2 regions of the Faecalibacterium sp. I3-3-89 genome follow, and region 2 is predicted to be linked to the other one. Evidence: riboswitches for the same ligand, from Rfam matches in the RefSeq annotation. Region 2 holds a riboswitch; the other holds the start of a gene.
The links. A riboswitch is a leader RNA that binds a small molecule or an ion and turns the genes downstream of it on or off. The one in region 2 is predicted to bind FMN.
Positions count from the first base shown of each region.

Region 1: another riboswitch for FMN. It lies ahead of MTP38_RS04090 (ECF transporter S component); the one in region 2 lies ahead of ribD (bifunctional diaminohydroxyphosphoribosylaminopyrimidine deaminase/5-amino-6-(5-phosphoribosylamino)uracil reductase RibD).

Region 1 is NZ_CP094468.1:847,167-862,895, forward strand. Features, by position in the region: gene MTP38_RS04050 (TrkH family potassium uptake protein) at 1-276, shown strand, start outside; gene MTP38_RS04055 (aldo/keto reductase) at 328-1,479, opposite strand; gene dusB (tRNA dihydrouridine synthase DusB) at 1,977-2,996, shown strand; gene yfbR (5'-deoxynucleotidase) at 3,000-3,593, opposite strand; gene MTP38_RS04070 (YfhO family protein) at 3,761-6,166, shown strand; gene MTP38_RS04075 (DUF3873 family protein) at 6,307-6,501, shown strand; gene MTP38_RS04080 (ZIP family metal transporter) at 6,794-7,429, shown strand; gene MTP38_RS04085 (mechanosensitive ion channel family protein) at 7,467-8,552, opposite strand; FMN riboswitch at 8,695-8,815, shown strand; gene MTP38_RS04090 (ECF transporter S component) at 8,958-9,557, shown strand; gene MTP38_RS04095 (MATE family efflux transporter) at 9,661-11,079, opposite strand; gene MTP38_RS04100 (phospho-N-acetylmuramoyl-pentapeptide-transferase) at 11,381-12,328, shown strand; gene MTP38_RS04105 (amino acid ABC transporter ATP-binding protein) at 12,599-13,324, shown strand; gene MTP38_RS04110 (transporter substrate-binding domain-containing protein) at 13,457-14,359, shown strand; gene MTP38_RS04115 (amino acid ABC transporter permease) at 14,408-15,148, shown strand; gene MTP38_RS04120 (amino acid ABC transporter permease) at 15,150-15,729, shown strand, end outside.
Region 2 is NZ_CP094468.1:441,905-457,633, reverse strand. Features, by position in the region: gene MTP38_RS02180 (hypothetical protein) at 1-520, opposite strand, end outside; gene MTP38_RS02175 (DNA primase family protein) at 921-2,240, opposite strand; gene MTP38_RS02170 (hypothetical protein) at 2,233-2,475, opposite strand; FMN riboswitch at 2,856-2,970, shown strand; gene ribD (bifunctional diaminohydroxyphosphoribosylaminopyrimidine deaminase/5-amino-6-(5-phosphoribosylamino)uracil reductase RibD) at 3,122-4,246, shown strand; gene MTP38_RS02160 (riboflavin synthase) at 4,210-4,851, shown strand; gene MTP38_RS02155 (bifunctional 3,4-dihydroxy-2-butanone-4-phosphate synthase/GTP cyclohydrolase II) at 4,864-6,060, shown strand; gene ribH (6,7-dimethyl-8-ribityllumazine synthase) at 6,082-6,558, shown strand; gene MTP38_RS02145 (winged helix-turn-helix domain-containing protein) at 6,579-6,995, shown strand; gene MTP38_RS02140 (low molecular weight protein-tyrosine-phosphatase) at 6,992-7,441, shown strand; gene lysS (lysine--tRNA ligase) at 7,783-9,294, opposite strand; gene greA (transcription elongation factor GreA) at 9,314-9,799, opposite strand; gene MTP38_RS02125 (elongation factor G) at 10,002-12,083, opposite strand; gene MTP38_RS02120 (deoxycytidylate deaminase) at 12,338-12,817, shown strand; gene MTP38_RS02115 (hypothetical protein) at 12,834-13,142, opposite strand; gene argF (ornithine carbamoyltransferase) at 13,234-14,229, shown strand; gene MTP38_RS02105 (hypothetical protein) at 14,231-14,803, shown strand; gene MTP38_RS02100 (RNA polymerase sigma factor) at 15,042-15,533, shown strand; gene MTP38_RS02095 (DUF4349 domain-containing protein) at 15,520-15,729, shown strand, end outside.

The DNA.
Region 1 (15,729 bases), 410 kb from region 2:
GCAGTGGCGGCGTTCGGTTCGGCTGTCGTGGTCTACTACAACACGGCTGAGACGGTGTCGGTCATCGACTGTATCTTCGAGTCCTGCTCGGCGTTCGGTACGGTGGGCCTGTCGGTGGGCGTCACAGGGCAGCTGAACACCGGCGCAAAGCTGCTGTATATGGCTTGTATGTTCATGGGCCGTGTCGGCCCGGTGTCGCTGGCCATCAGCCTGACGGCCAAGCCCGACGACAACAAGCGGAAGGTGCTTCCGGTGGGCCACATCAACGTGGGCTAAAAAGAAAGGCGTTCTGCCGTCTCTCGGGACAGGCAGAGCGCCTTTCTTTTGTTATAAGCTGTCCAGCTCGGTCTGAAGCTTTGCGAGGGAGTCCCGGATGGGCAGGTGCTGGGGACAAACGGCCTCGCATTTGCCGCAGCGGACACAGTGGCTGGCCTTTTCGGCGTCGGGGAAGTGGGCCGTCCACTGCTGACGGATGGCGTCCTTCTGGCCGAACATCCCCAGTTTGTTCCAGATGCTGAAATTGTCCGGGATGTCCACCCCCATCGGGCAGGGTATACAGTAGCGGCAGCCGGTGCAGCCGACCCTGATGTGGCTGCGCAGGATGTCGGCAGTCTGGCGGATGGCGGCGTTCTCGGCGTCGGTCACGGGCCGGAACTGTCCGAAGGTGGAGAGGTTGTCGCCCAGCTGGTCCTCTGCACTCATGCCGGAGAGGACGACCTTCACATTTTTATGGCTGGCCACCCAGCGCAGCGCCCACGAGGCGGCGCTGGCGGCGGGGTCCAGTGCGCGCAGCGGCGCAGCGGCATCCGGCGGGAGCTGGGCCAGCGTGCCGCCCTTGATGGGTTCCATGATGATGAGGGGGACATTCCGCTCTTCGGTGAGGGCGTAGCCCCGGTCGCCTGCGATCTCTTCAGCCCGGTCGTCGGTGTCAAGATAGTTGTATTGCAGCTGGCAGAAGTCCCACGGCTGGTCCCGCAGGATGTGCTCGAAGCCTGCTGCGTTGTCGTGGCAGGAGAAGCCGAAGCTGCGGATGCGCCCGGCGGCTTTCTGCTCCCAGAGCCAATCCACGATGCCCATCTCCTTGGCCGCGTCATAGCGGGCCTTGTGCAGGGAATGCAGCAGGTAGAAGTCGATGTAGTCCACGCCCAGCCGCTGGAATTGCTGCTCGAAGATGGCCTTGGCCTCGTCGAGGGTCTTGCAGTTCCAGACAGGCAGCTTGGTGGCGAGGTAGAAGCTCTCCCGGGGCCACTTTGCGATGATGCGGCCCACGAAAGGCTCACTTGCGCCGCCGTGGTAGGGGAAGGCAGTGTCAAAATAGTTGACGCCCGCCTCCCGGGCCGTGTTCAGCAGCTTTTCGGCCCGCACCTCGTCGATGCTGCCGTCCGGCAGGGTGGGAAAGCGCATACATCCATATCCCAGCAGGGAGGTGGAGATGCTTCGTCCGGTGCCGTCTTTTTGGTTCCAGTTCCGATACTCCATAAGCCTTTGTCCGGCGGGGCCTGCCCGCCGCTCCTTTGGTTCTCAGTATAGCAGGAGAAGGCGGGATAGACAAGACGAACACCCCGGCCTGTGAGCGGACGGGGTGTTGTATTCGGGCAGAAAATATGATATTCTATAGATGCTGCATAGGCAGCACTGGTACTGTCTGCAATGTAGGTGGTCACGTCCCTCCGGCCCTGCGCCGGGGAGGTGAGCTTTCTGCTGTCCCCTGACGCATAGGCGAAAGGGGGGATGCTCCATGACATTTGAACAGGTCGTATTATTGCTCTCGCTTCTTGGCGGGGCGATCTACATCACGTTTCAAATCAGCTGGACTATTTTTAACGGCAAAAAGAAATGACCGCCCAAGCTCCCACAGCCAGCGGTCATTTCTTTTGACTTAATGCTGGAAGGACGCTGACCATTCGCAGACAGTGCCTTTCTTATTTATAGTATAGAGCTTTTGCAAGCGCTTGTCAAGCAAAACGAGGGATAAGATGGAACCTTTGAAGATCGGAAATATCACCCTGCCCCACCGGGCAGTATTCGGCCCGATGGCGGGCTTCACGGACGCGCCTTGCCGTCGGCTGATGGCCCAGCACGGCGCAGGCTTTACGGTCAGCGAGATGGTGTCCAGCCGGGCGCTGGTCTACCACGACCACAAGACGGTCAGCCTGCTCAAGGCCGAACCCAACGGTGCACCCTATGGCGTGCAGATCTTTGGCGAGGTGCCGGAGATCATGGGCGAGGCCGCAGCGGCCATCGAAGCATACTCCTTCGACTTTCTGGACATCAATATGGGCTGTCCGGCCCCCAAGATTGTCTCGGGCGGCGCGGGCAGCAAGCTGATGCTGGACCCTGACCTCTGCGGCCGCATCGTCGAGCAGGTCAAGGCCCACACCTCCCGTCCGGTGACGGTCAAGATGCGGAAAGGCTGGGACGCCGACCATATCACGGCAGTGGAGTGCGCGAAAGCCTGCGAACAGGCGGGAGCGCAGCTCATCGCAGTCCATGCCCGCACCCGGGAGCAGATGTACACCCCGGGCATCGACCCGGACATCATCGCCAAGGTCAAGGCGGCAGTGAAGGTGCCTGTGCTGGGCAACGGCGACATCCACACGGCAGAGGATGCCGTGGAGATGATGTCCCGCACCGGCTGCGACGGCGTCATGATCGCCCGGGGAGCGCTGGGCGACCCGTGGCTCTTTGAGCGGGTGAATGCCGCCATCGAGGGCCTGCCCGCCCCCAAGGAGCCGAATCTGCAGGCCCGGATGAACGCTCTCCGCCGTCAGGTGGAGGAGATGGTGGAGCAGAAGGGCGAGTATACGGCCATGCCGCAGGCCCGCGCCCAGACCATGCACTATATGAAGGGCCTCAAGGGCGCTGCCGCCCTCCGCCGCTGCTGCTGCACCCTGTCCCGTCTAGAAGATCTGGACGAGCTGATTGCGGCAGTATTCGAAGAGCAGCGCAAAGCCGGGCAGGACCCGGACGATGTGCGGGAAGTCCCCTTCCCGTAACGCCTATTCGCTGCGGGTCAGCTCGTCGAGGTTCTGGGTGAAGCAGGGCAGACAGTGGGCCATGAACCAGTCGGCTTCGGGGCAATGCATCCCTTCCAGCGCCTCCTGCTGCTGACGGAGCGCGGCGTCGAACTCATGGTTGCCGCTGCGCTGTTCCTCCATGCACTTGACGAGGGCCGAGAGCCGGTCGGCGGCTTTCAGCAGACGCTTTTCCTCGGCGGTCAGCAGGCTGCCGGAGATGAAGGGGCTGACCTCCTCGGCCAGCTCCGGCGGCAGCAGGCGGGTCATGGAAGCCACGCTCTCGGCTTCCAGCGCTTTGTAGGCGTCCCGCAGGCCGGGGCTGCTGTACTTCACCGGCGTGGGCATATCGCCGGTGATGATCTCAGGTGCGTCGTGGTAGAGGGCTGCCACCGCCACCGTCTTGGGGCGGCAGGGGGTGCCGGTGTACCGCCGCGCGATGAGGCAGAGGATGTGCGCCATCAGGGCGGTGTCACAGGTGTGCTCGCTGAGGGATTCCGGGCGGGTGGAGTGCATCAGACTCCACCGGGTGATGTATTTCATCCGCGCCAAAAGGGCGCTGAAGGGATATAGCTTCATGGCGGCCTCCTTGAAGTGTCTTTGAGAGGGTTATACCTGCCCGGCGGGCGAATGTCAAGCAAAATGTGAAAATTCTTTTTTTCCACACAGCCGCGTGCTATACTGAACGTGAAAACGATGCAGGCTCCGGGCCTGTGCCGCCCCTCCGGGCGGGGAAAGAGGATACGATGGACGATCTGAATCATCAGGCCGGGAGCGCCCGGCTTCTCAATATGCCGGGGCGGCGGGATCAGATGCTCCGCACGATGCTGCTCTGCGCGCTGACGGCGGCAGTGTTCTTCCTGCCGTTCTATCTCATAGATGGCGGCTTTTTCCACTACGCCGGCGATTTCAACAGCCAGCAGATCAGCTTTTACCGTTACATGAACGGCTTCATCAAGGGGGGCGGCTACCCCGACGGCATGGCCGGTGCGGCCCGGAACACCTTCTCGTGGGCCACCGACCTCGGCAGCGGTGCGATGAACGCCTACTCCTTCTATCTGTACGGCTCGCCCTTCTTCTGGCTGTCGCTCATCTTCCCCCAGAACTGGCTACCCTACCTCATGGTGCCCCTGCTCATCCTCAAGTTCGCGGTGGCGGGCGGCGGCGCATACCGTTACCTCTGCCGCTACGTCCGCCGCACCGACTATGCGATGCTGGGCGCCTGCCTGTATGCGTTCTCGGGCTTCAGCGTCTACAATGTCTTTTTCAACCACTTTGTGGATGTGGTGGCCCTCTTCCCGTGGATGCTCTGGGCGCTGGATGAGACGCTCTACGAGCAGGAAAAGCACTATGGGCTTTTCGCGTTCTGGGTGGGGGTCAACCTGCTCAACAACTATTTCTTCTTCATCGGGCAGGTCATCTTCCTTGTCATCTATTTTATCTGCAAGCTGACCACCAGAGATTTCCCGATGGATCTCCGGCTCTTTGCCCGGCTGGCGTTCGAGAGCCTGCTGGGTGCAGCGCTGGGCTTCGTCCTGCTCTGGCCTGCCGTGCTGAGTCTGCTGCAGAACCCGCGAACCATCGATCTCTCGTCGGGATGGGGCTTCCTGACCTACTCGAAGGTGCAGCAGTATCTGGCCATTCTGCTGAGCTGGATCCTGCCGCCCGACTCGCCCTATATCACCTCCATCTGGTCGGAGGGCATCATCAAATGGACGAGTATGTCCGCCTACCTGCCCCTGTGCAGTCTGGCAGGCGCGACGGCCTACTGGCGGGCACGGCAGGGTGACAGCAAAAAGCGCATCGTCGCTGTCTGTGCCGTCTTTGCGCTGGTGCCGGTGCTCAACAGCGCCTTCTATGCCCTCAATTCCAGCTACTACGCCCGCTGGTACTATATGCCGGTGCTCATCCTCTGCGCCATGACGGCCTGCGGGCTGGAAAGCCCCGACATCACCGCCGACGAGCTGGACGCTCCGGCGCGGGGCATCGGCTGGCTGATGCTGGCGACGCTGGCGTTTGCCGTGGTGCCGGTGCAGGACAGCAGCACCAAAGAGTGGTCGCTGGGCGTTCTGCAGAATCCCGGCCAGTATTTCGTCGTTCTGGGCTTTGGTCTGGGGGGACTGGTGCTCTATCACTTCATCTGCCGCCGCTGGCGGGGCAGCCGGGCCTTTGCCCGCCGGATGACGGCGGCGGTGCTGGCCTTTGCCTGCCTGTTCAGCATGGTGCACATCGGCATCGGCAAGTTCGGCCAGTGGCACACGGACAGCGACCTTGTGGAGCAGTACACCTCGGCCCTCCAGCTGAAAGACGACCTGCCGGAGGGCGACTGGCGTGTGGACACTTATGAGACCCACGATAACCTCGGCCTCTGGCTCGACAAGAGCTGCCTGCAATACTTCGGCAGTACGGCCGCGCCCAGCATCCTCAGCTTCTACCCGGCGCTGGGCGTCAAGCGGGATGTCCGCAGTGAGCCGGAGATCTCGAATTACGCCCTGCGGGGCCTGCTGAGCGTGAAGTACCTCATCACCACCCCCGAAAAGCAGGAAGATTTTCTCGCCGCTGCCGACGAGGGGTGGGACTACTACGACACCCGGGACGGCTTCATGCTCTACGAGAACGAAAATTACGTTCCCATGGGCTTCACCTACGACTACTACATCACCGAAGAGGAGTACGAAGCTACGGTGAAGAACACCCGCTCGAACCTTCTGATGCGTGCGCTGGTGCTCAGCGAGGAGGATGCCGCAGTCTATGGTAAGTATCTCAAAAAGCTGCCTGAGGAGAAGCGGAACGACCTGTGGTATGACACCTATGTCTCCGACTGTGCCGACCGCCGGGCCTCTGCGTGCAGGGTGTTCCAGATGACCAACTCCGGCTTCCATGCGGAGATCGACCTCGGAAAGGAGGAACTCGTCTTCTTCTCCGTCCCCTACGACGACGGCTTCACGGCCTACGTCAATGGTCAGGAGACCGACATCCTCCGGGTGGATGAGGGGCTGATGGCGGTTCTGGCCCCGGCGGGGGAGAACACCATCGATTTCGTCTATCAGGCCGACGGCTTCTCGCTGGCCAGCAAGGTCTCGCTGGCCGGGCTGGCGGTGTTTGTGGTATACACGGGGTATTTTGTTTGGAAGAAAAAGAAACGCTGTTGAATCCCCCGCTGTCAATACACATTCTCCCTTAAAAAGCAAGGCGCTTTTTGTGGAAAGAGCGAATAGCCTCCCCGGCCAAAACGTGATAAAATGAACACGTTGTGCTGCCCAGAGCGGCCGGAAAGGAAGAGCGAAAAATCATGGAGCAAAGCTGTTTGATGCCGGGACAGGAACGATGGGAGTCGTTCCGGGATGCAAATGGAGTGTCGAAGATCCGCTATTCTTACTGCTCGCTGAAGGGACGGCTGTTCCACTGCGTCAGCCGCAGCCGGGAAGAGGCCGAGCGGCTGTGCGAGGACTGGCTCGTGGGTCAGGACCGCTGCTACCGCAGCTGAAGAATGCTTTGGAAGGACTGCCGTGCACGGAGACGCGGCACGAGCTGTCGGAATAAGGAACACTGTGCAGAAAAAAGCGGAGACTTCCCGGACAGGGAGGCCTCCGCTTTCTGTATTCACACTCTCTCTTTCTGCCGCATACATCGGTGGGAAGGGGGAATGCAATGTGAACGTCTATCTGTTTTCGGCGGTCGTCCTGCTGCTGCCTGCGCTCTGCACCGCGCTGGGTGCGGCGGGGGTCTTTCTGGTGCGGCGGGCCGACGAGCCGCGCACCCGGCGGATGCTCTGCGGCATGGCGGCGGGCATCATGCTGGCCGCCAGTGTGTGGAGCCTGCTCCTGCCCGCCATCGAGCGGGCAGAGGCCGGGCCGCTGCCGGTCTGGCTGGCCCCGGCAGCGGGGCTTGTGCTGGGCGCTGTGGGCTTGCTGCGACTGGAAGAAGCCGCCGGGCGGCTGATGCACGGCGGCGGGAGGGAGCATGGCCGGATGGGCCGGGTCGTGCTGGCTGTGACCCTCCACAACCTGCCGGAGGGGATGGTGGTGGGCCTTGCGGCGGCGCTGGCGCTGCGGGGCGAGCCGGAAGCCGTCAGCGGGGCACTGGCCCTTGCGCTGGGCATCGGCCTGCAGAACATCCCGGAGGGCGCGGCGGTGAGCCTGCCGCTGGCACAGGCCGGGCAGGGGAGGCGGAAAGCCTTCTGCGCCGGGGCTGCGTCGGGCCTCGTGGAGCCGCTGGGGGCGCTGCTGGCGCTGGCCCTCGCGGGCTGGGTGAGCGCCGCCCTGCCGTGGCTGATGAGCGCCGCCGCCGGGTGCATGGTCTGCGTGACGGCGCAGGAGATGATCCCTGAGGCCGTGGGGCAGGACGAACCGGCGGGCGTCATCAGCGTGGTGCTGGGCTTTGCCCTCATGATGGCGCTGGACATCGCGCTGTAACAAAAAATCCGATGCATCTGCATCGGATTTTTTAGGTTCAGCCCTCTTTTTCGAGATAGACCGTCGTGGAGGGAAAGGCAAATTCCACACCGTCGGCCTTCATCACGTCCATGATGTTCAGGTTCAGGTCGTTCTGCATCCGCAGGAAGACGCCGTAGTCGGCGGTGCGAAGATAGGCGGAGACCATCAGGTTGATGCTGGAATCGCCGAAGCCGGTCATCCGGACAAAGGCGGTGTCCTCGTAGGCGTCGGGGCTGGCTTTCAGCATGGCGGTCAGGTCAGCCATCAGCTTTTCCAGCTGGGGGCGGGTGGTATCGTAGGTGACGCCCAGCGTAAAGCGGTAGAGCCGCTTGTTGCGGAGGGTGGCGTTGTTGATGGTGGCGCTGCTGACGGTGCTGTTGGTGAGGATGTAGACCGAGTTGTCCAAGGCCCGTATCTTGGTGGAACGGAAGTTGATGTCCACCACTTCTCCCTCCACCTCGCCGACGGAGATCCAGTCGCCGATGGAGAAGGGCTTGTCCAGCAGGATGACCACGCCGCTGAAGAAGTTCTTGGCCATGTCCTGCGCGGCCAGCGAGATGGTCAGGCCGACAAGACCCGCACTGGCCACGATGCTGCCCACAGGCAGGCCGCTCTCCTGCGCGATGGTCGCGCCGCAGAGCAGGACGACAACGATCTTGTAGGCCTTATCCAGCAGGGTGAGGAGGGTGCGGTTGGTGCGGACTTCCTCGCTGGACGAGGCCAGCAGGAGGGCCGCGATGCTGGAGGCGTGGTAGAAGCCGGTGCCGATGAGGAAGACCAGCAGCATCCGGTAGACCTTCAGCAGGAGGGCCGGGAAGCCGGGAATGGCCCACGGCAGGCTGCGCAGGGCCAGATAGATGCCGGTATACCACGCGATGCGGGCGGCGGGGCTGGCGAAGCTCTCCAGCAGGGGATGGGTAAAGGCGAAGTGCCAGCTGCGCTGCAACAGGCGGGGGAAGAGCTTTTTCCGGAGCCAGCGGCAGCAGACCCAGCCGACGAACAGCAGAGCCAGCGCACAGACGCACCGGGCTGCAAAGGCGAACCAGCCTTCCAGCAGCAGCCCGGCGAACGAAAAGCCTAAATCATGGATGGTAAAGATCATAAAAACAAATTCCTTCCGGACGAATGATGATGGAATCAGTATAGCATACTCCGGCCTCCGGCGCAAATCCGGGGCGGGTTGTTAAAAAGTTGAACAAAGGGGCTTGACAAGAAAGGGAGAGCGCGTTATACTCTGCCCAGAAAGTTCGTTTCAGGGCGGGGTGTGATTCCCCACTGGCGGTACAGCCCGCGACCACTCCCAAAGAGTGCTGACCCGGTGAGACTCCGGGGCCAACGGTATAGTCCGGATGCAAGAAACGGCAGACAAATCGGTTTGTTTGTGCGCGCCCTGTTATAGTGTTAGGCTATGGCAGGGCGCGTTTTCATTTGTCTTCCCGGTTCCGGCGCGTGCGAAAAGGGCTTTCCAGTCTTTATTGAGTGGGGCAGCCGCCCCGGGAGGAAAATTATGAGAAAAGATACGACCCACAACCTGACCGTCGCCGCTATGCTCAGCGCCGTGGCCTTCATCCTGATGTTCATCGAGTTCCCCATCCCGATGCTCATCCCGTCCTTCGTCAAGATGGACTTCTCCGACCTGCCCGCCCTGCTGGGTGCCTTCGCCCTCGGCCCGGTGTACGGCGTGGTCATCAGCTTCATGAAGAACCTGCTCCACATCGTCATCAAGGGCACCTCCACCGCCTGCGTGGGCGAGCTGTGCAACTTTATGCTGGGCGCTGTCTTCTCCGCTGTGGCGGGCTTCATCTACAAGCGTCACAAGAGCCGCAAGACCGCCATCCTCGGTGCGCTGGCGGGTGCCGCCGCAATGGCCGTCTTCAGTGTACCCTCCAACTACTTCATCACCTACCCGGCGTATGTGCAGTTCTACCATATGCCGCTGGAAGCCATCCTCGGGATGTATCAGGCCATCCTGTCCTCGGCGGACAGCCTCATTAAGTGCCTCGTCATCTTCAACCTGCCCTTCACGTTGGTCAAGGGCCTGCTGGATGCCGTGCTCTGCATGGTCATCTATAAGCCGCTGTCGCCCATCCTGCATGGCCGCAAGTAATTAAGTAAGAAAGAAAAACCTCTCAGTCAAAGCCTTCGGCTTTGCCGCTTCTCCTACCGAGGAGAGGCGGCATCGCAAAGCGATGACGGAGAGGTTGTTTTTTTTATTGCAAAGCGCCCTTGTCGAGCCACTTTCCCCTTGCAAGCCGGAGGAGGAAGAGCACGCCCCGGATGCAAAGCTCGAGGCACATGGCGGCCCAGACGCCCACGAGGCCCAGCCGAGGGGCCAGCAGGAAGGCGAGGGTGAGCCGGATGCCCCACATACTGAGGAGATTCAGCAAAAAGCAGGCAGTGCTGTCGCCTGCGCCCTGCATCGCGCCGCTGGCGACGATGCTGGCACCGAACATCGGCTCGGCAAAGGCCTCGATGCGCAGCACCCGCGCACCCAGCGCGATGACGGCGGCGTCTGCCGTGAAGATGCCCATGAGGGCCGGGGCGAAGAGCCAGAGACCTACGCCCGACAGGGCCATGATGGCTATGCCCATCGCCGTGCAGAGCCATGCGAACCGCTTGGCCATGTCCCGGCGGTGGGCGCCGACAGCCTGCCCGATGAGGGCGATGGAGGCGTCCTGAATGCCGTAGCCCGCCATGTAGCAGAGGCCCTCGGCGCTGACGCCGAGGCTGTTGGCGGCGATGGCTACCGTGCCGAGGCCTGAGACGATCCGGACAAGGAGCACCTGCGCTGAGGAGAGGGCTGCGCGCTCTGCGGCCAGCGGTGCGCCCACCCGCCAGAGGTTGCGCAGACAGGCGGAGGTGATGCGCCAGCTGCCGGGCTTACGGATGCAGAGCGGGCCGTCCCGCAGCAGCAGGACGCCCAGCGCCAGCAGACCGCCCACGACGGTGGAGAGGGCCGTGCCCAGCGCTGCGCCCGGCACGGCGAGGCCTGCGCCCCAGACGGTAACGCTCTGGCCGAACAGCACCAGCTGCCGGGTGGGGTTGATGAGGAAGAAGTTGAAGACCACATCCAGCGCGCAGACCAGCACGCTGATGAGGCCGGGGGTCAGGGCGTCGCCGGTGGCCCGGAGCATGGCAGTATACATCCCCATCGCCATGGTGAAGGGGAGAGCCGCTGACCAGATGGCAAAGTAGGCGCTGGCGTTGGCCTGAAGGGAGACGTCTGCCCCCAGCCACCCGGGCAGAAAGCGGCTGATGCCGACGCCGAAGACCGCAGCGCCGAGCCCCAGCATCAGGTTGAAAAGCATGGCCTGCCGCAGCACGCCCCGGGCGTCCTGCTGGCGGTCGGCCCCGAGGTACTGGGCGATCTGGATGGAAAATGCTGTGTACAGCCCCACGAGGATGCCATGGAGCAGCCATGTGCTCGAGCTGACGATGCCGATGGCGGCGGTGGCCTCTGCGCCGATGTGGCCCACCATGGCGGCGTCGATGTACTCCATGGCCGTGACCACCAGCTGTTCCAAGATGGACGGGATGCTCAGGGTCAGGGCGATGCGGGCAGTATCGGACAGCGGGATGTCTTCGCCCTGCCGCATCCGGGCGGAGATCTGCTCCAAAGAAAGTGTCATGTCGTCTCCTGTTTCGTTATGGTTGAATTTGCTCTCCTATTATAAGTAAGAGGCTGAAATTTGTCAAACCAGCAGCTTCCGTGATGAAATTGATTCCGCATTATAACATCCCCCGGCCGGGGGATGCAGTCACCGCAGGTGACGAATGGGGGCGTCTGTACCGGAAGTACAGTTTTAAAGGGCGAAGGTCCTGGCATCGGCAAAAGCGGGTTACAGCTTTTATGACCGGGTGATTGATTTTTTGGCCCCGGCGTGATACACTCTCGGAGTAAGAAGAATATCATTGAAAGAGGTTTAAAATATGCTGCAGCTTATTTCAGCCACCGGCCAGCAGACCGTGGACGCGCTGGCGTTCCTGCTGGCGTTTGCCCTGACCGCCCTGATGGACTCGGTCTTCCACGACAAGCTCCCCCACGACCATGGCCGTGCTTTCGCGGTCAACGGCGAGCTTTCCAAGGGCAAGGCCCGGGGTTCGGGACTCATCTTTGTGCTCTGCATCGCGCTGGTGACGCTGGCGGTGGTGCCTTTTAAGGTGGAATACCTTATTTATACTGTCCTGCTCATCGCCTCCATGCTCTCGGGCTATTTCGATGACGCCTCCGAGACGGCGTGGAACGAGTACAAGAAGGGACTTATCGACTTTGTCATCGCAGTGGTGGCGGGTGTCACCTACCTGAACTTCAACAGCACGGCGGTGCACTTCCTGAGCATGACCTTCGCCATCCCGTACCCGCTCTACCTGCTGCTCATCGTCATCCTCATCTGGGCCAGCATCAACGTGGTCAACTGCACCGACGGCGTGGATGGCCTGTCTGCCAGCCTTGCGGTGGTGAGCATCGGCACCTTCCTGCTGGCCTACGGGGAGGAGCTGGGCGACTACTCCACCGCAGCCATCGTCTTCATCGGTGCGCTGCTGGCCTACCTGTGGTCCAACGCCAAGCCCTCGAGCCTCCTGATGGGCGACGCCGGCAGCCGTGCGATGGGCTTCTTCCTCGCCATCCTCGCCCTCAAGAGCGGCCATCCCTTCGCCTTCCTGCTGGCGGCGCTGGTGTTCATCGTGGACGGCAGCCTCGGCATCCTGAAGATCAGCTTCAAGCGCTTCCTGCACATCAGCATCCTCCGGAACACCCTCACCCCGCTGCACGACCATGTGCGCAAGCGTCTGGGCTGGAGCGACGAGCAGGTGGTGGCCCGCTGGCTCATCCTGCAGGCCGTTGCGTCGGCGCTGCTCCTGCTGATGGTCCGTTGATTTACGGATTTTAAGTATGATGTTTGTGCAGCTTTCCAAAATGCAGATAAGACCGTTCAGATTTTTGTTGCACTTTATGGATTGAAAGTTGAGCGGAAAAAGACTATACTTTAGCTAACGAAAGCAAAGGCGCTTAAGTGAACGTGTTCACTTTGCGCCTTTTTTGTTTTTTCGTTTTTGTGTGCGGTCCGGGAAAGCCGCACCGGATGCGCTGTCCGTGGCGCTAGAGCACGGACGACAGAACTAGGATAGGGAAAGGCGGGGATCACAGTGATCAAACTCGAACACGTTGACAAGTATTTCGGCGACCTGCACGTCCTGAAGGATGTGAATCTTGAGGTGGCCGAGGGAGAAAAGCTGGTCATTATCGGACCGTCCGGCAGCGGCAAATCCACGACCGTCCGCTGCATGAACTTTCTGGAAGAGCCGACCAGCGGCCACGTCTACATCGACGGTCAGGAGCTGACCAACAAGAACAAGACCAAGATCGTCCGCGACAACATGAGCATGGTCTTCCAGCAGTTCAACCTCTACCCCCACATGACGGTGCTCAAGAACCTGACACTGGCTCCCATGAAGCTCCACCACAAGACCAAGGAGGAGGCAGAGGAGCTGGCATATCATTATCTTGAGGTCGTCGGCCTCCGGGATAAGGCGGATGTCTACCCCGCCCAGCTGTCGGGCGGTCAGCAGCAGCGCATCGCCATCGCCCGTGCCCTCTGCGCACAGACCAAGATCATCCTGTTCGACGAGCCGACCTCGGCCCTCGACCCGGAGACGATCCAGGAAGTGCTGGACGTCATGGTGCGGCTGGCACACGAGAAGAACATCACGATGGTGGTCGTCACCCACGAGATGGGCTTCGCACGGAATGTCGCTGACCGGATCGTCTTTATGGCGGACGGCCAGATCGTGGAAGAGGGCACGCCGGAGCACTTCTTCACCAACCCCAAGAACGAGCGCGTCCGGCAGTTCCTGAGCAAGATCGTCCGCTGAGGACGAACACCACAAAGGTTGACACGGCAGGGACTCACAAGTTGTGGTGAGACGCCGTTGTTGATAACAGGCCGTTTCGGAGCGGACAGGGAAAGCCGCTCGGGCCGAAAAAACAAAGAGGAGTGGTTTATTATGAAAAAGATCTCGCGTCGTGATTTCCTGAAGGTCACTGGTTTTGTGGGCGCTGCGGCTGCCCTGACCGCCTGCGGCGGCTCCGCAAGCTCTACCGCAGCCTCTACGGCATCTTCTGCCGCCGGCAGCACGGCCGCCTCTGCCGCAGCGCTGGGCGCTGACACGCAGGCCATCGTGGATCGCGGCGTCCTGAAGGTCGGCGTCAAGAATGCCGTGCAGGGCTTCAGCTTTCAGGATACCCTCACCGGTGAGTACACCGGTCTCGAGGACAGCCTTGCAGAGATGATCGCAGAGCACCTCGGTGTGGACGTGGAGTTCACCACCGTTACCGCCGCCACCCGTGGCGAGCTGCTGGACTCCGGCGACATCGACGCTGTTCTGGCCACCTTTACCATCACCGAGGAGCGCAAGAAGACTTGGGACTTCTCCACCCCCTACTACACCGACTACGTCTCCGTTCTGGTGGAGGATTCCACCGGCATCAAGGGTCTGGCTGACCTGAAGGACAAGGTCGTGGGCGTCTCCTCCGGCTCCACCTCCGCCCGTGCACTGGTCAAGGCCATGATCGACGAGGGCGTGCTGGACGGTGCAAACTTCGACGCCGACACCTTCAACGCCGACACTTGGAAGGACGGCATCTCCTTCCGTCAGTACGACGACTATCCCGCCATCAGCACCGCACTGAGCGCAGGCGAGGTGCAGGGCTTCTGCGTTGATAAGTCCATCCTCGCCATCTACAAGACCGAAGGCCGCAGCTACATTGACGCCGAGTTCAGCCCGCAGGAGTACGGCGTCGCTACCAAGAAGGGCAGCGACTTCTCCACGGTGTGCGACGACCTCATCAAGGGCTGGCTGGCCGATGGCACCATCGATCAGCTCATCAAAGACAACGGTCTGGGCTAAACCCGGATCTTCCAGAACAAAGAGAGTGTAGGGAAAGGAGTGCTTGCCATGTCTGGCTTGTTTTCATTGGATTCCTGGTCCACCGTCTGGACACATCGGGAGAGCTTTCTGCTGGGTCTGGGCAACACGTTGCAGACGGCTGTCTGCGCACTGGCGCTGGCCTTTATCATCGGTGCTGCGCTGGGTCTGATGTCCACCAGCGGCAATAAGCCGCTGCGCATCGTCGCCCGCATCTATGTCGAGTTCATCCAGAATACCCCGCTGCTGCTGCTGCTTTGCTTCCTGTATTATGCGCTGGCCTTTGCAGGCGTGAGCCTCGGTGTCATCCGCACCGGCATCATCGCGCTGGGCGTCTACACCGGCGCTTACATGGGCGAGGTCGTCCGCGCCGCCATCGAGTCGGTCCCCAAGGGCCAGTTCGAGGCCGCACAGGCACAGGGCTTCAACTATCTGCAGCGGATGGGCTACATCATCCTGCCCCAGAGCATCCCCGTGATGCTCCCTCCGATGGTCAATCAGGTGGTCAACCTCTTCAAGAATACCTCCTGCCTCTACATCGTGGGCGGTGCTGACCTCATCAGCGTGACCTACAGCTTCGTCACCGGTGCTTCCACCGGCGGCGCATACGCCCCCGCTTATATCGTCTGCGGCGTCATCTTCTTTGTGGTCTGCTTCCCGCTGTCCACGCTGGCAGCCCGCTGGGAAGCCTCCCTCAAGAAGCGCAAGGGCAGCGTGAACGCAAACCTCAAGACCGCCAACAAGAAAGTGGAGCTGAAGGAGGCTGCCTGATATGAAAACGCTTGCTGCAAGCCTTTCCATCCTCACGAAGCAGGGCGTCATGCTCTACCTGCTGCGGGGTGTGGCCTTCACCTGCATCATCTCGGTGCTGGGTGTTATCATGGGCCTCATCGTCGGCTCTCTGCTGGCGCTGGCCCGCACCTACTGCAAGAAAGGCCCGTCCCGCATCCTCGGCTGGTTCGCTACGGCTTATATCGAGCTGTTCCGCAACACGCCCTACCTGCTCTGGATCTTCATCTGCGTCGTGTTCTGCCCCTGCCCGGACTTCTTCGCCCGAAAGATGTTCGGCCTGACCAGTGTGGAGATGAAACTGCTGTTCAAGGCTGCTCTGGCCCTCATCCTTTTCAACTCCTCCGTCATCGCCGAGATCGTCCGCGGCGGCCTGAATGGCGTGTCCAAGGGCCAGTTCGAGGCCGGTTATGCACAGGGCTTCAACACCGTTGAGGTGCTGCTGTACATCGTCCTGCCGCAGGCCTACCGCAACATCGTGCCCACCCTGCTCAGTCAGGTCATCACCACCATCAAGGACTCCTCCTATCTGGCCAATGTGGCCACCATCGAGCTGATGGCCC
Region 2 (15,729 bases):
TGACGATGTTCAGCAAGTCCTCTGCGGAGGCATGGTCGTCCATTGTTCCCAGCTGATAGATAGTTTCTTCCGGGCAGGTCTTGCGGCTGGACAACAGGTCGGGAATGGAGCGGTTGCGCTCTGTGTGCCGGATCTTGGCGTTACGCTCATTCTGGCTTTCGACAAAGGCAGTGTAGTGGGTCTCATAGAATTGCCGTTCCACATCTGAAAAGGTCGCCGCCAGATCATCCGGGTCGGGTGGAGCGAGAGCCGAATGGAAGCCGTGGAAGCAGTCCCAGTAGATGTTGCCCTTGGCTCGTTCCGGGTCGATGTGCTCACTGTTAGCAAGGTTGAAACTGCGGTCATTGTGCTTGGGGTTGTAAGTGCCGTGTGCTCCGGCTCGTCCGTTGTGTCGTGTCAGTTTCAGATAGACATCCCTCCGTTTCAACAGCTTGGCGGGGAGAACGCAGCAGCGGAGCTGCTGGATCTGCCGCCGTTTTGCGCCAGATAATACCCAGTAGGATATGACGCACAGCATCATATCACTGGGGCAAAGAGCTGCGCTCTCTGCACTCTTGCTCCGGGCAAGCTGACAGGCAAAGATTTGCGAATCCCTGCCCGCAGCTCGTCCGGCTTTTTCAGTTGGCCAAATTGACCAACTGATTTTGCCTGTTCCCAAAATGGTAACAGGCAGATAGACGGTCTGATAACGGCCATCCCACCCTGATTCCCATTTTGGGGAATTGGGTAGGAGCTGGTAAGTACCGTTTCCCGTCACTTACCACTCTTGGCAAACTGTCAACCTGACACTTTGCCACCCCCCTATAAAGGAGAACTTTGGCGTTTTGCTGCGTACGTGCGTACGCAACAGGCGGCTTTCTTTGTACGCACGTACGCAGCGAAAGACCGAAAACGCACCATATAGGGGGATCAAAAGCGGGTCATGCCCGCCAGCTATTGGGAGTAAGGTCGGGCTGCACAAGGGCTTCAATGCCGATAAAGCCCCGGACACGCCGCCCGGACGAATTGACGATGTTGTTGGTGGATTCCAGATTATACCTGCGCTGGTTGGCGATCAGCGCATCGCTGAACCCTCTGGCCTTGATCGCATTCAGGCTGTTCTCCTCGCACCACATCTTGTAGACCTCATACAGCTCTTTCGAGCTGGTGCAGGCATCCGCCTTCAGGCGGATGTAGCCCTCGGATTCGAGGAAATCAAACACATTGTTGTTGTCCCGCTTCACCAGTTCCCGGTTGCGCTTGGCACGGTCACTCTCGGTGAACTGGAAGCCATTCTTCACCAGCCGCTGCAAGCCCTCAAATGCCCACAGCAGGATGCCCTCGACCTCTGCCGCCATCTTCTCGGCAATGTCCGGGTCATCCACACGAGACAGGGGCTTATCCTTGGTGGTCAAGATGAGCTGACGACGATAGAAACCGTCCGAGCGGTCATACAATGCCTGCAAATCGCCATTGCTGAACGCCAGCAGGCGGGCGTACATCCAACCCTGATAGCTCTGCTTGCCCTTGCGCTCCAAGTCCATCTGCCCCTGTGCGGTCACGATGGACTTGACATAGTTGGTCTGGCGCAGGGCTTCCATCCGCATATCGTCGTCCACGCAGAGCAGGGTGTGCTCCAGGTCAGCACGGGCGAAGCGGTTCTCCGAGATCTTGCCGATGCTGCCATCCTTCATATTGCAGCCGAACAGCCGGGACAGCACCACACCGATCTGCGACTTGCCCTCGCCGCCGTTGCCCTTGATGACCATCATGCGCTGGCCCTTATTGCTGGGAATCAGGCAGTAGCCGATGAACTCCTGCACGGTGGGGATGTCCTCCGGGTAGAGCAGGTCGGACAGAAACCGCAGCCAGTGGACGGGCTGGGCGGCTTTCGGGTCATACTTGACAGGCAGGCGGTTGCGCACGATCTCCGGCTTGCCCTCCTGAAAGGTACCGTCCAGATACAGGGTGCCGTTTGCCAGTGCGATGCGGTCGGTGACAGGCGGAAAGTCCTCCACCTGTGCCGCCAGTTTCAGCACGTCCACCACATTGGTGACCTTCTTGGCAAGGTTCGCCCCGACGTATTCACGCATCATCTCGAAGATCTCACACCGCAGGGGCATGGGGTCCACCATTCTGCCGTCCGGGGTGAAAAATGCGCCATTCGAGTAAAGCAGTTGGTGGATGCTCAGAAAATCGTCACAGAACAGGGATTCGTTGAAAAAACCTTTCTTGAACCATGCAGGGGTAAAATTACTCATAGGCACACCGTCCTTTCTTGGCGTTACGGAAAAACGATGTGATCATTTTGAGCACATCGTTTTTCTCCGCAACTGGGAAATCAACATCCTGCCGTTCTCCCTGCATGGCTTTCCTGCCCCCTTCCGGCGGCGTTTTCCGGCTCTCCCACTTGGGGGTCATCGCCGGGTATCCCATGCAGACGGTCATGCGGTTTTCAAGGTTCAACAGGCAAAACGGCAACAAAAAAGCCGTCACAAAACAGACCAGCCATGCCTTCGCTTTTTCTGGAAGGTCATGCTAGTCGGTTATGTAACGGCTGAAAGCCAAAATGTTTAGCCCCGCAGGGTCTGAACGAATATGTAAAAATATGTTATATTCAATTGTTGGGATAGATTACCACAAAAATCGAGCCGTGTCAACAAAAAGTTTTGGGAATACGCTGATTTCGGCAGGGTGCAAGAAAAAGCAAGGGAAACTTTGGCAAAAAGAGAGAGGGCTGGACGACGCCTACCCTCTTGACAAGGCAATAATAGTCAAAAAGTTTCGTACCCATCTTCATCCCGGTTTCGTCCCGGTTTGCAGAATGCCCTTGCAATCCGAAAGGAGCCGTGCTATAATGCCGCTGTAATTGAATCAGAAATCTTCAGGGCAGGGTGCGATTCCCTACCGGTGGTACAGCCCACGAGCCGTAAGGCATGATTCGGTGAAACTCCGAAGCCGACAGTACAGTCTGGATGAAAGAAGATACCAAGCGCAGAGCCCGCACGGTTCGGCGCTTGTGGAGGCTGCTCTGGGATGCGTTTGCATTCTGGAGCTTTCTTTTTTGCACAAGGGTCCCTTGTGTCTTTTCGGCTTGCCCTGAACGTTTTTGTTCAGGGCTTTTTCTTTTGGAGGCAACACGATGAACGACAAAGAGTATATGCGTCTGGCTTTGCAGCTTGCAAAAAAGGGTTGCGGATGGACATCTCCCAACCCGATGGTGGGTGCCGTGGTCGCAAAAGAGGGCAGGATCATCGGACAGGGCTGGCACCAGAGATACGGTCAGGCTCATGCGGAGCGCAATGCGCTGGCATCCTGCACCGAAGATCCGCAGGGAGCGACCCTGTATGTGACATTGGAGCCGTGCTGCCATTACGGAAAGCAGCCGCCCTGCGTGGATACGATTCTGGACGCGGGCATTCACCGGGTGGTCGTGGGTTCTGCTGACCCGAATCCGCTGGTGGCTGGAAAAGGAATTGCAATCCTGCGCGCACACGGCATAGATGTGACCGAAAATGTTCTGCAAGAGGAATGCGATGCGCTGAACAAGGTGTTCTTCCACTATATCACCACAAAACGCCCTTTCGTTTCCATGAAATACGCCATGACGATGGATGGAAAAATCGCCACATACACAGGCGCTTCTAAATGGATCACCGGGGAAATTGCCCGGAATCATGTTCAACGGCAGCGACACCGATTCCGCGGCATTATGGTGGGAGTCGGAACCATCCTAGCAGATGACCCGCTGCTGACCTGCCGGATAGAGGGTGGCCGTGATCCCGTCCGGATCATCTGTGATACACATTTGCGGACACCGCTGCAATCACAGGTGGTCATGACCGCCAAACAGGTTCCGACCATTCTTGCGACCTGCTGCGGCGACCCGGAGAAGCAGGCGGCATATCAACAGGCCGGGTGCCGGGTCCTTTGTCTGGAAGCGCATTGCGGTCATGTGAATCTTCTGCAACTGATGGAACAGCTGGGGCAGGAGCAGATCGACAGCATTCTGCTGGAAGGCGGCGGAACCTTGAACTGGTCTGCACTGGAAAGCGGCATCGTGCAGCAGGTACAGGCTTACATTGCCCCGAAGCTGTTCGGAGGAAGGGATGCCAAAGTACCCATTGAGGGTGCAGGTGTCCCGCTTCCGGATGCTGCATTCCGCCTGAAGAACAGCCGATTGGAACAGCTTGGCAAAGATTTCCTGATCGAAAGTGAGGTGGAGTACCCGTGTTTACCGGAATCGTGGAAGAAGTCGGAACAATAAAATCCATCAATCGGGGACAGCATTCTGCCGTACTGACTGTTCGTGCAAAAACGGTTCTGGAAGAAACCAGAATCGGTGACAGCATCGCCGTCAACGGCATCTGTCTGACCGTCAGGCAGCTCTTCCCGGATAGCTTTGCTGCGGATGTCATGCACGAGACCTTGAACCGCTCTGCACTTGCACAGCTCACCGTTGGAAGTGCTGTCAATCTGGAACGTGCCATGCCGGCCAACGGACGTTTTGGCGGACACATCGTAGCAGGCCATGTGGATGGCGTCGGACGCATTGCTAATATCCGAAAAGACGATACGGCTATCTGGTACACCATTCATGCAGATCCTGCAATCCTTCGCTATGTCGTTGAAAAAGGCTCTATCACAATAGACGGTATCAGCCTGACCGTGGCTGCGGTGGAACCTACGGGCTTTTCCGTGTCCACGATACCGCACACCGTCCGTCAGACGAACCTGAACCAACGGCACAAAGGGGATTTTGTCAATTTGGAAACCGATGTTGTTGGAAAATATATCGAGAGGCTGCTTCCATCAGAAACACCGAAGCAAAACACGCTCACAAAAGAAATGCTGCTGCGCTGCGGCTTTTAAGGAGAGTTTACGATGAACTTCAATACCATTCCCGAAGCTTTGCAAGACCTGAAGCAAGGAAAAATCATTCTGGTAACGGATGACCCCGACCGTGAAAACGAGGGGGACTTCATCTGTGCTGCCGAATTTGCCACCACCGAAAACATCAACTTTATGGCGACCCACGGCAAAGGTCTGATCTGTATGCCGATGTCCGAGGCTTTCGTCCAGAAGCTGCAATTTCCGCAGATGGTGCAGTATAACACCGACAACCATGAAACGGCATTTACGGTGTCCATCGACCACGTTTCTACTTCTACGGGCATTTCTGCCGCAGAGCGTTCCATTACGGCGATGGCTTGTGTGGACGATCACGCAAAAGCAGAAGATTTCCGCAGACCGGGCCATATGTTCCCCCTTCTGGCAAAAAAGAACGGTGTGTTGGAGCGCAACGGTCACACGGAAGCAACCGTTGACCTGTGCCGTCTGGCAGGGCTGAAAGAATGCGGCCTGTGCTGCGAGATCATGCGGGAGGATGGCACGATGATGCGCACCGCTGAACTGGCAAAGCTGGCAGAGCGTTTCCAGATCAAATTCATCACCATCCGTGATTTACAGGAGTACCGCAAGTGTCACGATAAACTGGTCGATCAGGTGACGGCAGTGAACCTGCCCACCAAGTATGGCACCTTCAGAGCTTATGGTTTTGTGAGCCGCCTGAACGGAGAGCATCACATTGCACTGGTAAAAGGTGACATTGGCGATGGAAAGGATATTCTGTGCCGCGTCCACTCGGAATGCCTGACAGGAGATACATTTGGCTCTTTGCGTTGTGACTGCGGCCAACAGCTGGCCGCTGCCATGACGCAGATCGAAAAAGAAGACCGGGGTATCCTGCTCTATATGCGGCAGGAAGGCCGGGGCATCGGTCTGATCAACAAGCTGCGTGCCTATGAACTTCAGGAGCAGGGCATGGATACGCTGGAAGCCAATCTCGCTCTTGGGTTCCATGGAGATGAACGGGAGTATTATCTCGGCGCACAGATCCTCCGGGAACTTGGCGTAAAAAGCCTGCGCCTGCTTACCAATAACCCGGACAAAGTATATCAGCTCTCCGAGTTTGGGCTGGAGATCTCCGAGCGCGTACCCATTCAGATGACGGCGACCCCGTATGACCTGTTTTACCTGAAAACGAAGCAGGCACGGATGGGGCATCTTCTGGAATATTAACAACGAAAGAGGTATTTAAAAATGAAAACATTTGAAGGTAAGCTGGTTTCTCAGAACATCAAGGTCGGTATCGTAGCTGCCCGCTTCAACGAATTTATCACGTCCAAACTTCTGAGCGGAGCAATGGATGGTCTGCTCCGGCACGATGTGCAGGACACTGATATTCATGTTGCATGGGTTCCGGGTGCTTTTGAGATCCCACTGGTTGCCTCTAAAATGGCAAAAAGCGGAAAGTATGATGCTGTGATCTGCCTTGGTGCCGTGATTCGCGGTTCTACCAGCCATTACGACTATGTGTGCAATGAGGTTTCCAAAGGCATTGCCACGGTCTCGCTGGAAAGCGGGGTTCCCGTCCTCTTTGGTGTTCTGACCACCGAAAACATCGAACAGGCCATCGAGCGGGCAGGCACCAAAGCAGGTAATAAAGGCTATGACTGTGCAGTCAGTGCCATCGAGATGGTAAACCTGCTCCGGGAAATGGATACCGCCGCAGAGTAAAATACACGCAGGAGTTTGCCATGATCGTTATAAAGACCCGACAGCCTGACCCGGAATTAGAGCAGAAGATCCGGATGCTTCTGGAACGAGAGCACATCGAGGCAGAGCAAATATCCATTGATTCATGGGAGAAGTTGGTTCTTCCGGGGCTTACACTGGACGGAATGACCCACGAAGTGTCGTGCAACGGCAGAAAAGTCTCCCTTACACGACTGGAGTTCGATTTGCTGCTGATGCTTGCCTCCCACGAAGGACAAATCTTCTCAAAAGAAGAGCTTTTCCGTGCTGTGTGGGGACAAAACTGTGACGACACCTTAAAGGTCGTGGCAAATACCGTTTCCAATCTGCGAAAGAAGCTGGCCGGCTGCGGTAGCTTTATCCGCACTACCCACGGCGGCTATGCTTTTGTAAGCCAAAAGGAGAACGACCCGGCATGACCAGGATCTTATTTATTTGTCTCGGAAATATCTGCCGAAGCCCGATGGCGGAGTATGTGATGAAAGACCTTACGTCCAAGGCAGGACTATCCGAGCAATTTGAAATCGCATCAGCCGCCACCAGTGCATGGGAAATCGGAAATCCGGTCTATCCTCCTGCACGGCAGAAGCTGGCAGAACATGGCATCGACTGCAACGGCAAGACCGCCCGGCAGATGACCCGGCTCGATTATGCACGGTATGATCATCTGATTGGCATGGATGAAAGTAATCTGTGCGACATCCTGCGACTTGTCGGCGGAGACCCACAGCATAAAGTCTCGCTGCTGATGGCGCATACGGATCATCCCCGTGAAGTGGCAGACCCATGGTTCACAGGAGATTTTGAAGCCACATGGCAGGATATACTGGAAGGCTGCACGGCATTGCTTGAGGAACTGCGCTAAATTGGCGTAAATTTGGGCGTATGCCAAATCAGGAGTGTTTGACACTTGCCAACGACAAATTGATTTAACCACAGGAGAAGTTGCCTGTCAGCATAAAATCTCTATACGAAACAAAAAGCGGCAGCTACGTTGTATTTTCACAACATAGCTGCCGCATTTTTGCGTTTGGGGTTCGGTGTACCTACTACACCAATCCGTCTATTCGATTCTTACACCACACCGCTTTGTAAGGCTCCTTTTCGGGAAAACATCCCAAAATTGGTGTAGTTGTGGTGTAGTACCGCAGATGCCGTTTGAAATTCGTTCAAAATTTCATCGCATCTGCGTTTTAATTTCGCGTTTTACTGCTCAATCGGCTTCATCGTGGGGAACAGCAGCACATCACGGATGGAAGCGCTGTCGGTCAGCAGCATGACCAGACGGTCCACGCCGAAGCCAAGGCCGCCCGTGGGGGGCAGACCATACTCCAGCGCGTTGACGTAGTCGTAATCGACCTGCGCCTTGCAGTCCGGCTCAATGGCCTTGCGCTCGGCGACCTGACGCTCGAAGCGGCCCTTCTGGTCGATGGGGTCGTTCAGCTCGCTGAAGGCGTTGCCGTACTCGGTGCAGTCGATGAAGTACTCGAAGCGCTCGGTGAAGGCGGGGTCGCCCGGCTTGCGCTTGGCCAGCGGACTGATTTCGACGGGATAGTCGTAGATGAAGGTGGGCTGGATGAGCTTATCCTCAACGAAGGCGTCGAAGAACTCGGCCAGAATAGCGCCCTTGGTGGGCACCTCAGGCAGCTCCACATGGTGCTCCTTGGCGGAAGCGATGGCATCCTCGTCGGTCTTCCAGTCGTTGAAATCCACGCCGGAATACTTCTTGACCGCCTCGATCATGGTCAGGCGCTCCCAGTGGCTCATGTCGATCTGCTTGCCCTGATAGGGGATGACCATGCTGCCGCAGATCTTCTGAGCCAGACGCTTGTACAGCTCTTCGACCAAGTCCATCATGCCGTGGAAGTCGGTGAAGGCCTGATACAGCTCGATGGTGGTGAACTCGGGGTTGTGCTTGGGGTCCATGCCCTCGTTGCGGAAGATGCGGCCCACCTCATAGACGCGGTCCATGCCGCCCACAATGAGGCGCTTCAGGTACAGCTCAGTCTCGATGCGGAGCACCATGTCCATGTTCAGGGTATTGTGGTGGGTGTAGAAGGGACGTGCGGATGCGCCGATCTCAAACGGGGTCAGGATGGGGGTGTCCACTTCGAGGAAGCCCTTCTCGTCCAGATAAGCGCGGATCTCCTTCAGGATCTGGCTGCGCTTGACGAAGGTATCCTTGACCTCGGGGTTTGCGATCAGGTCAACATAACGCTGACGATAACGGGTCTCGGTATCGGTCAGGCCGTGGAACTTCTCCGGCAGGGGACGCAGGCTCTTGGCCAGCAGGGTGATCTCCTCTGCGCGGGCACTCAGCTCGCCGGTCTTGGTGCGGAACACCTCGCCCTTGACGCCGATGATGTCGCCCACATCCAGCTTCTTGAATGCGGCGTAAGCCTCATCGCCCAGCTCATCGCGGCGGACGTAGAGCTGGATGTCGCCCTTATCGTCGCGCAGGTGGGCAAAGCTTGCCTTGCCCATGACGCGCTTGGACATCAGACGGCCGGCCAGAGCGACCTTCTTGCCGCTGTCGGTCTCGTTGGGCAGATCCTTGAACTCTTCCTTCAGGTCGGCAGAGTAGGCGTCCTGCGGGAACTTGGTCAGAGCAAAGGGGTCGCTGCCTGCGGCCTGCAGGTCTGCCAGCTTCTGGCGGCGCACCTGCACCTGCTCGCTCTCAGACAGGCCCTGTGCGGGGTTCTTCTTCTGTTCTTCCATGATTTCCTCCCGCTCGTGCTCAGTTTGCAGCGTGGGTAATGCCCAGCACCTTGTAGTTGACGGTGTGGCCGGTGGGCAGCAGGACCTCGGCGACATCGCCGACGGCCTTCTCCAGCAGGGCATGGCCCACAGGGCTTTCGTCGCTGATCTTGCCGTTCAGGGGGTCAGCCTCGGTGCGGCCCACGATGTCGTACTCCTCGACCTCGTCCTCACCCTCCATCTGGATGGTGACATGGGTGCCGACGGAGACGCTTTCGACGCTCAGCTCGCTCTCGTCGATGACGACAGCGTTCTTGACCATCTGCTCCAGCTCGGTGATGCGGTTCTCCACCAGACCCTGCGTGTTCTTTGCCTCATCGTACTCGCTGTTCTCGGACAGGTCGCCGTGGCTGCGGGCTTCCTTGATCTCTTCTGCCAGCTCCTTGCGGCGGACCGTCTTGAGGTATTCCAGTTCCTCCTGCATCGCCTTCAGGCCAGCAGCGGACATCTTGATCTCTTGTGCCATTTGGAAATCTCCTTATCTATTTTTTGGGGTACGGCAGGGCGTCTTGACGCACAAAACCGCACACGAATGCCATTTTGACCTATTCATTATAATAGCAAGCTGCGGCCTTGTCAATAAAAACTGCCGCTCTGCGGGCCAAAAAGGGCACAAAAAAGCCCCGCCGACAGAGGGAAGTGCCGACAGGGCTTGGAAAATGTCTTATTTAGTCGTCTGCGGATTCATCCAGATTGCCCAGCTTCTTGGCCTGCTCGACCACAGCGGGCACCAGCATCTCCGGCAGGATCTCATAGCGGGCGAACTCGGTGGTGAACCAGCCGCGGCCCTGCGTGATCTGACGGATGAAGGTGGTGAAGTTGGCCAGCTCTGCCAGAGGCACCTCGGCAATGATGGTCTGCATACCGTCTTCGTCCGGCTCCATACCCAGCACACGGCCGCGGCGCTTGGTGACGTCGCCCATGATGTCGCCGGTGTTGTCATTGGGGACGTGGGCCTTCAGGGTGTGGATCGGCTCGAGGATGACAGGGCCGGCCTCAGGCATCGCGGCCTTGTAGGCCAGCTTTGCGGCCATGATGAAGGCCATCTCAGAGCTGTCCACAGGGTGGTAGCTGCCGTCCAGCAGGGTGGCTTTCAGGCCCACCACGGGGTAGCCCGCCAGCACGCCCTTCTCAGCGGCGAGGCGGACGCCCTTCTCGACCGCCGGGAAGAAGTTCTTGGGCACGCTGCCACCGAACACCTTTTCTTCAAAGACGACCTGCTCGCTGTCGCAAGGCTCGAAGTTGATGATGACATCGCCGAACTGGCCGTGGCCGCCGGTCTGCTTCTTATGGCGGCCCTGCTTCTGGCAGGCCTTGCGGATGGACTCACGGTAGGCGATGCGGGGAGCCTCGAGGCCGATCTCCACGCCGAACTTGTTCTTCAGCTTGGCCTTGACCACATCGAGGTGCTGCTCGCCCAGACCGCCGATGATCTGCTGGTGAGTCTCCGCGTTGTTGATGTAGCTCAGGGTGGGGTCTTCCTCCATCAGACGGGCCAGAGCGCTGCTGATCTTGCCCTCGTCGCCCTTCTTGGCCACAGTGACGGCCATGAACAGGCTGGGTTTGGGGAAGACGGGCGCCGGCAGCTTGACCACACGGGAGGCATCGCAGAGGGTGTCGCCGGTCTTGGCGCTGATCAGCTTTGCCACAGCACCCACGTCACCGGCACCGATGCTCTCTGCCTCGGTCTGCTTTTTGCCCAGAACGGTGAGAGGCTTGCCCAGCTTCTCGGTCTCGCCGGTGCGGGCGTTGACGAGGGACGCGCCTGCGGTGATCTTGCCGCTGATGACGCGCAGATAGCTCAGTTTGCCCACGAAGGGGTCTGCCACAGTCTTGAAGACGTATGCAACGGTGGGGTCGCTCTCGGCGCAGTTCAGCTCGACGGGGTCGCCGTTGGCGTCCTCTGCCAGAACGCTGTTGTGCTCCGGGCTGGGCAGCAGCTTATGCATATTGTACAGCAGCATATCCAGAGCCTGCTGGTTGACGGCGCTGCCGCAGAACACGGGGGTGATGAGGCCGTCCTTAACGCCCTTGCGCATTCCCTCGACGATCTCCTCTGTGGTGAACGCCTCACCGCCGAAGAACTTCTCCATCAGCTCGTCGTCGGTCTCGGCGATGGCCTCACTCATGGCCTCGATGAGGCCCTGAAAGCGGTGGCCGATGTCGGGCAGCTCCACCTGTACCTGCTTGCCGCCCTCATACTTGAACGCCTTCTGGCTGAACAGGTTGATGTACACGGGGGTGCCGTCATCCAGCTTGGCCGGGACGACGCAGGGGCAGACGGTGGTGCCGAACTTGATCTTCATATCTTCCAGAATTTTGAAGTAGTTCGCATTCTCCAGATCACACTTGGAGACGAAGACCATCGTAGCCTTGCCGTTCTTGCGGGCCAGCTGGAAGGCCTTCTCCGCGCCGACAGTCACACCGCTGCGGCCCGATACGCACACCAGCACGCTCTCGGCTGCACGGATGCCCTCGTACTCGCCTGCCTCAAAGTCGAACAGGCCCGGAGCATCGATGAGGTTGTACTTGATGCCCTCATACTCCACCGGCACCACCGATGCCGACAGACTGGCCTTCCGCTTTGCTTCCTCGGGGTCAAAGTCCGAAATCGTGGTGCCGTCCTCGACCCGGCCCATACGCTCGGCAGCGCCCGAAAAATAGACCAATGCCTCGGTCAGCGTCGTTTTGCCGCTGCCGGCATGGCCCGCGATCAAGATATTGCGGATGTTGTTGCTTGCGTATTTCATATCGGTTTTTCCCTCATTTCCGCCGCACGGAGCATTCTCTCCGCTTTTGTGGCATATTTTACAAAGATAATACCACACTTCAAACGATTTTTAAATATTTCGTTTGAAATTTCCGGCTTTCGCCCTGCCAAACTTCCCGGCCTCGTTTTGTGCATTTTGCCTTGAGGAAGATGGTTTTATTGTAAAAGTCCCTGCGGCACGCTATAATAGGGGCGTCGAGACCAACTTTCATGCAAACGAAGGAGCACTGCACGATGAAACGCACGGATTATATCAACTGGGACGAATACTTCATGGGCATTGCCCTGCTCACGGCGATGCGCTCCAAAGACCCCAGCAGTCAGGTGGGGGCCTGCATCGTCAGCCCGGAAAACAAGATCCTCTCTCTGGGCTACAACGGTATGCCCATCGGCTGCGACGACGACGCCATGCCGTGGGAGCGGGAGGGCGACCCGCTGAACACCAAGTATATGTACGTCTGCCATGCCGAGCTGAATGCCATCCTCAACAGCGCCCACAACAACCTGAAGGGGGCGCGGGTGTACGTCACCCTCTTTCCCTGCAACGAGTGCACCAAGGCCATCATCCAGTCCGGCATCGCGGAGGTGGTCTACTACAGCGACAAGTACCACGACACCGATTCCAGCGTTGCGGCGCGATTCATGTTCAAAAAGGCCGGTGTCCGCCTCACCCCCTACCAGCCCAGCGGACGGAAGGCGGAGCTGGAGTTGTAATCCGTCAAAAATTATGCTAAACTGAGAATAAGGCGCTGATTGCAAAATTGGTGGTCATGCTTTCCTGTCCCGCGTCGCTGATTCTTCCTCTACATTCATCCTCGGTCTTCTGGGGCTGATCGTTGACGTAGTCCGCCTGACCATTGATGTCATGGAGAAATCTTCTCAGAAGAAAAACGATGATAACAAAAAAGATTGACCGCCACAGTGTTCCAAGCCTGACGGTCAATCTTTTTGATTCTGGGATGGAAAGCTGACCCTTTGCAGTCAGCGCCCCTTCTGTTTGTAGTATAGTCGAATCACCGTTATTTGTCAAGGCATCCATTCGTTCTTGACTGCTTTCCCTTCCTGTATTATAATAGAGTTTACAAAAGTATAAATATACAGCATTTTGCGAATAGAGAGGAATATATACAATGAATCTTACAAACCGCAGCTTTTTGAAGCTCCTTGATTACACCCCCGACGAGATCGAGGGCCTGCTGGATCTCGCCGCCGACCTGAAGGCCAAGAAAAAGGCCGGTGTCCGCCACGACGCTCTGCGCGGCAAGAACATCGCCCTCATCTTTGAGAAGACCTCCACCCGCACCCGCTGCAGCTTCGAAGTTGCAGCCCACGACCTCGGCATGGAAGTCACCTACCTCGACCCGTCGGGCAGCCAGATCGGCAAAAAAGAGTCCATCGCCGACACCGCCCGGGTGCTGGGCCGGATGTTCGACGGCATCGAATACCGCGGCTACGGCCAGCAGATCGTGGAAGACCTCGCCCACTACGCCGGTGTGCCGGTCTGGAACGGCCTGACCAACGAGTTCCACCCCACCCAGATCCTGGCCGACTTTCTCACCATCCGGGAGCACTTCGGCCATCTCAAGGGCATCCACTTCGTCTACTTCGGCGACGCCCGCTACAACATGGGCAACAGCCTGATGGTGGGCTGCGCCAAGATGGGCCTCCACTTCACCGCCTGCGCCCCCAAAAAGTACCAGCCCGACGCTGCTCTGGTGGCCGAGTGCCAGAAGATCGCCGCCGAGACCGGGGCTACCCTCACTTTTGAGGAAGACCCCGCCAAGGCCGCACAGGGCGCGGACGTCCTTTACACCGACGTCTGGGTCTCGATGGGCGAGCCGGTGGAGGTCTGGGCCGAGCGGATCAACGACCTCTCCGCCTACCAGATCGATCAGAAGCTGATGAATATTGCAGGCCCCCACGCCGTCTTTATGCACTGCCTGCCCGCTTTCCACGACCACAAGACCACCGTGGGCAAGGAGATGGGCGAGCGCTTCGGCCGCGACGCGATGGAGGTCACGGACGAGGTCTTCGAAGGCCCCCAGAGCATCGTCTTCGACGAGGCCGAGAACCGGATGCACACCATCAAGGCCGTCATGGCGGCTACGCTGGGCTACAAGGGCTGATATGGGCGGAGGACACGTTTCACGCCCCGATTTCGGGATGCCCCAGCCAGACCCTTCCCACCCACTGACCGAGTTTTACTGCCTGCTGCAGCGCGCACTGGACCGGGAGGGCGTCTTTGCCCTGCCCGCGCTCTACGCACAGTTCCGCGCACCGGCGCGGCGCATCTACGCCGACGAGGCCGCGGATTTTCTCACCCTCCTGCCTGAGGAGGGCGAGGGCGCTTCCCGGCTGCTGGCCCCGGCACAGCTCCAGCTGCTCTACTCCACCCTCCACGTCACACCGGAAGGTGCGCCCGCCGCCCTGCTGCTCACCGAGGAGTGCACCCGGACGGTCTATGCCGTCCAGCTGCTGCCGCCCTTCGTCTGGGAAGACCCGCTCCCGCCCCTGCCGGACGCCCCGGCAGCGCTGAGCCTCACCCTCACCCTGCGGGACGTGGAGGAGATCGACGCCCACCCCGCCGCATTGGGCCACCGCCTCGTCTGCGACAAGGCGGGCAAGCGCTGGCTCCACCACCCCCGGGCTGAGACCTATCTTTCCGAGCGGGTGGCGCTCTTCCAGCGGCTCTACCGGTAATACAGAATCTGCACTCAGGGTCATCTGCCAAAACATGGCGGCAGATGGCTCTTTTGTTTTTTTCGTATTCATGTTATACTTTGGGTAACTGTGGAGCGTCCGGCGGAAGATTTTTCCGCCCTGCCCCATAAACTGCAATAATCGGGGCCGCTCATCCGTGTATGAGGTGAATGTCCCCTGTCGATCACCAATTCCACCGTGCCCTGCTGTACACAGGGCGTCAAAGGAGCATAGAACTATGGGACAGCTGACCAAAAATGAAATTTTTGCGCTGGCCGTGCAGCGATACAGTGACACGGTGTTCCGCGCCGCCATGCACAACTGCAGCTGCACTGCCGATGCGGAGGATGTGGTGCAGGATGTTTTCGAAAAACTGCTGTGCTACAATGGCCGCTTCGAGAGCGAAGAGCACCTGAAAGCGTGGCTGCTGCGCGTGACCATCAACCGCTGCCACGACCTGACCCGCGCCGCCCGCCAGAAGGACACCGAGCTGGACGAGAATCTTCCTGCCCCGGGCCAGATGGAGGACGGCAGCGTGCTGGACGCCGTACGCGCCCTGCCCGAGAACTACCGCAATGCGGTCTACCTCCACTACTACGAGGGATACACCGCCGCCGAGGTGGGCCGGATGCTGGGCGCTCCCACCAACACAGTGCTCAGCTGGCTTCGCCGCGCCCGCGCCCAGTTACATACGATGCTGAAGGAGGAGATTGAAGATGAGGTGGTTTGAGTACAAGATGGAGGTGGACGACCTTCACGCATCGGATGACCTGAAGGCGAAGCTTCTTGCCATGCAGGGGGGCCAGACGGCATCCAGCGCCCTCAAAGCCGCTCCGAAGCCCAGAAAGGCCATCCGCTTTTCCCGCAAGACCCTGAGCATCGCCGCCTGCGGCCTACTCTGCGGCGTCGGCCTGTATGCAGCGGTC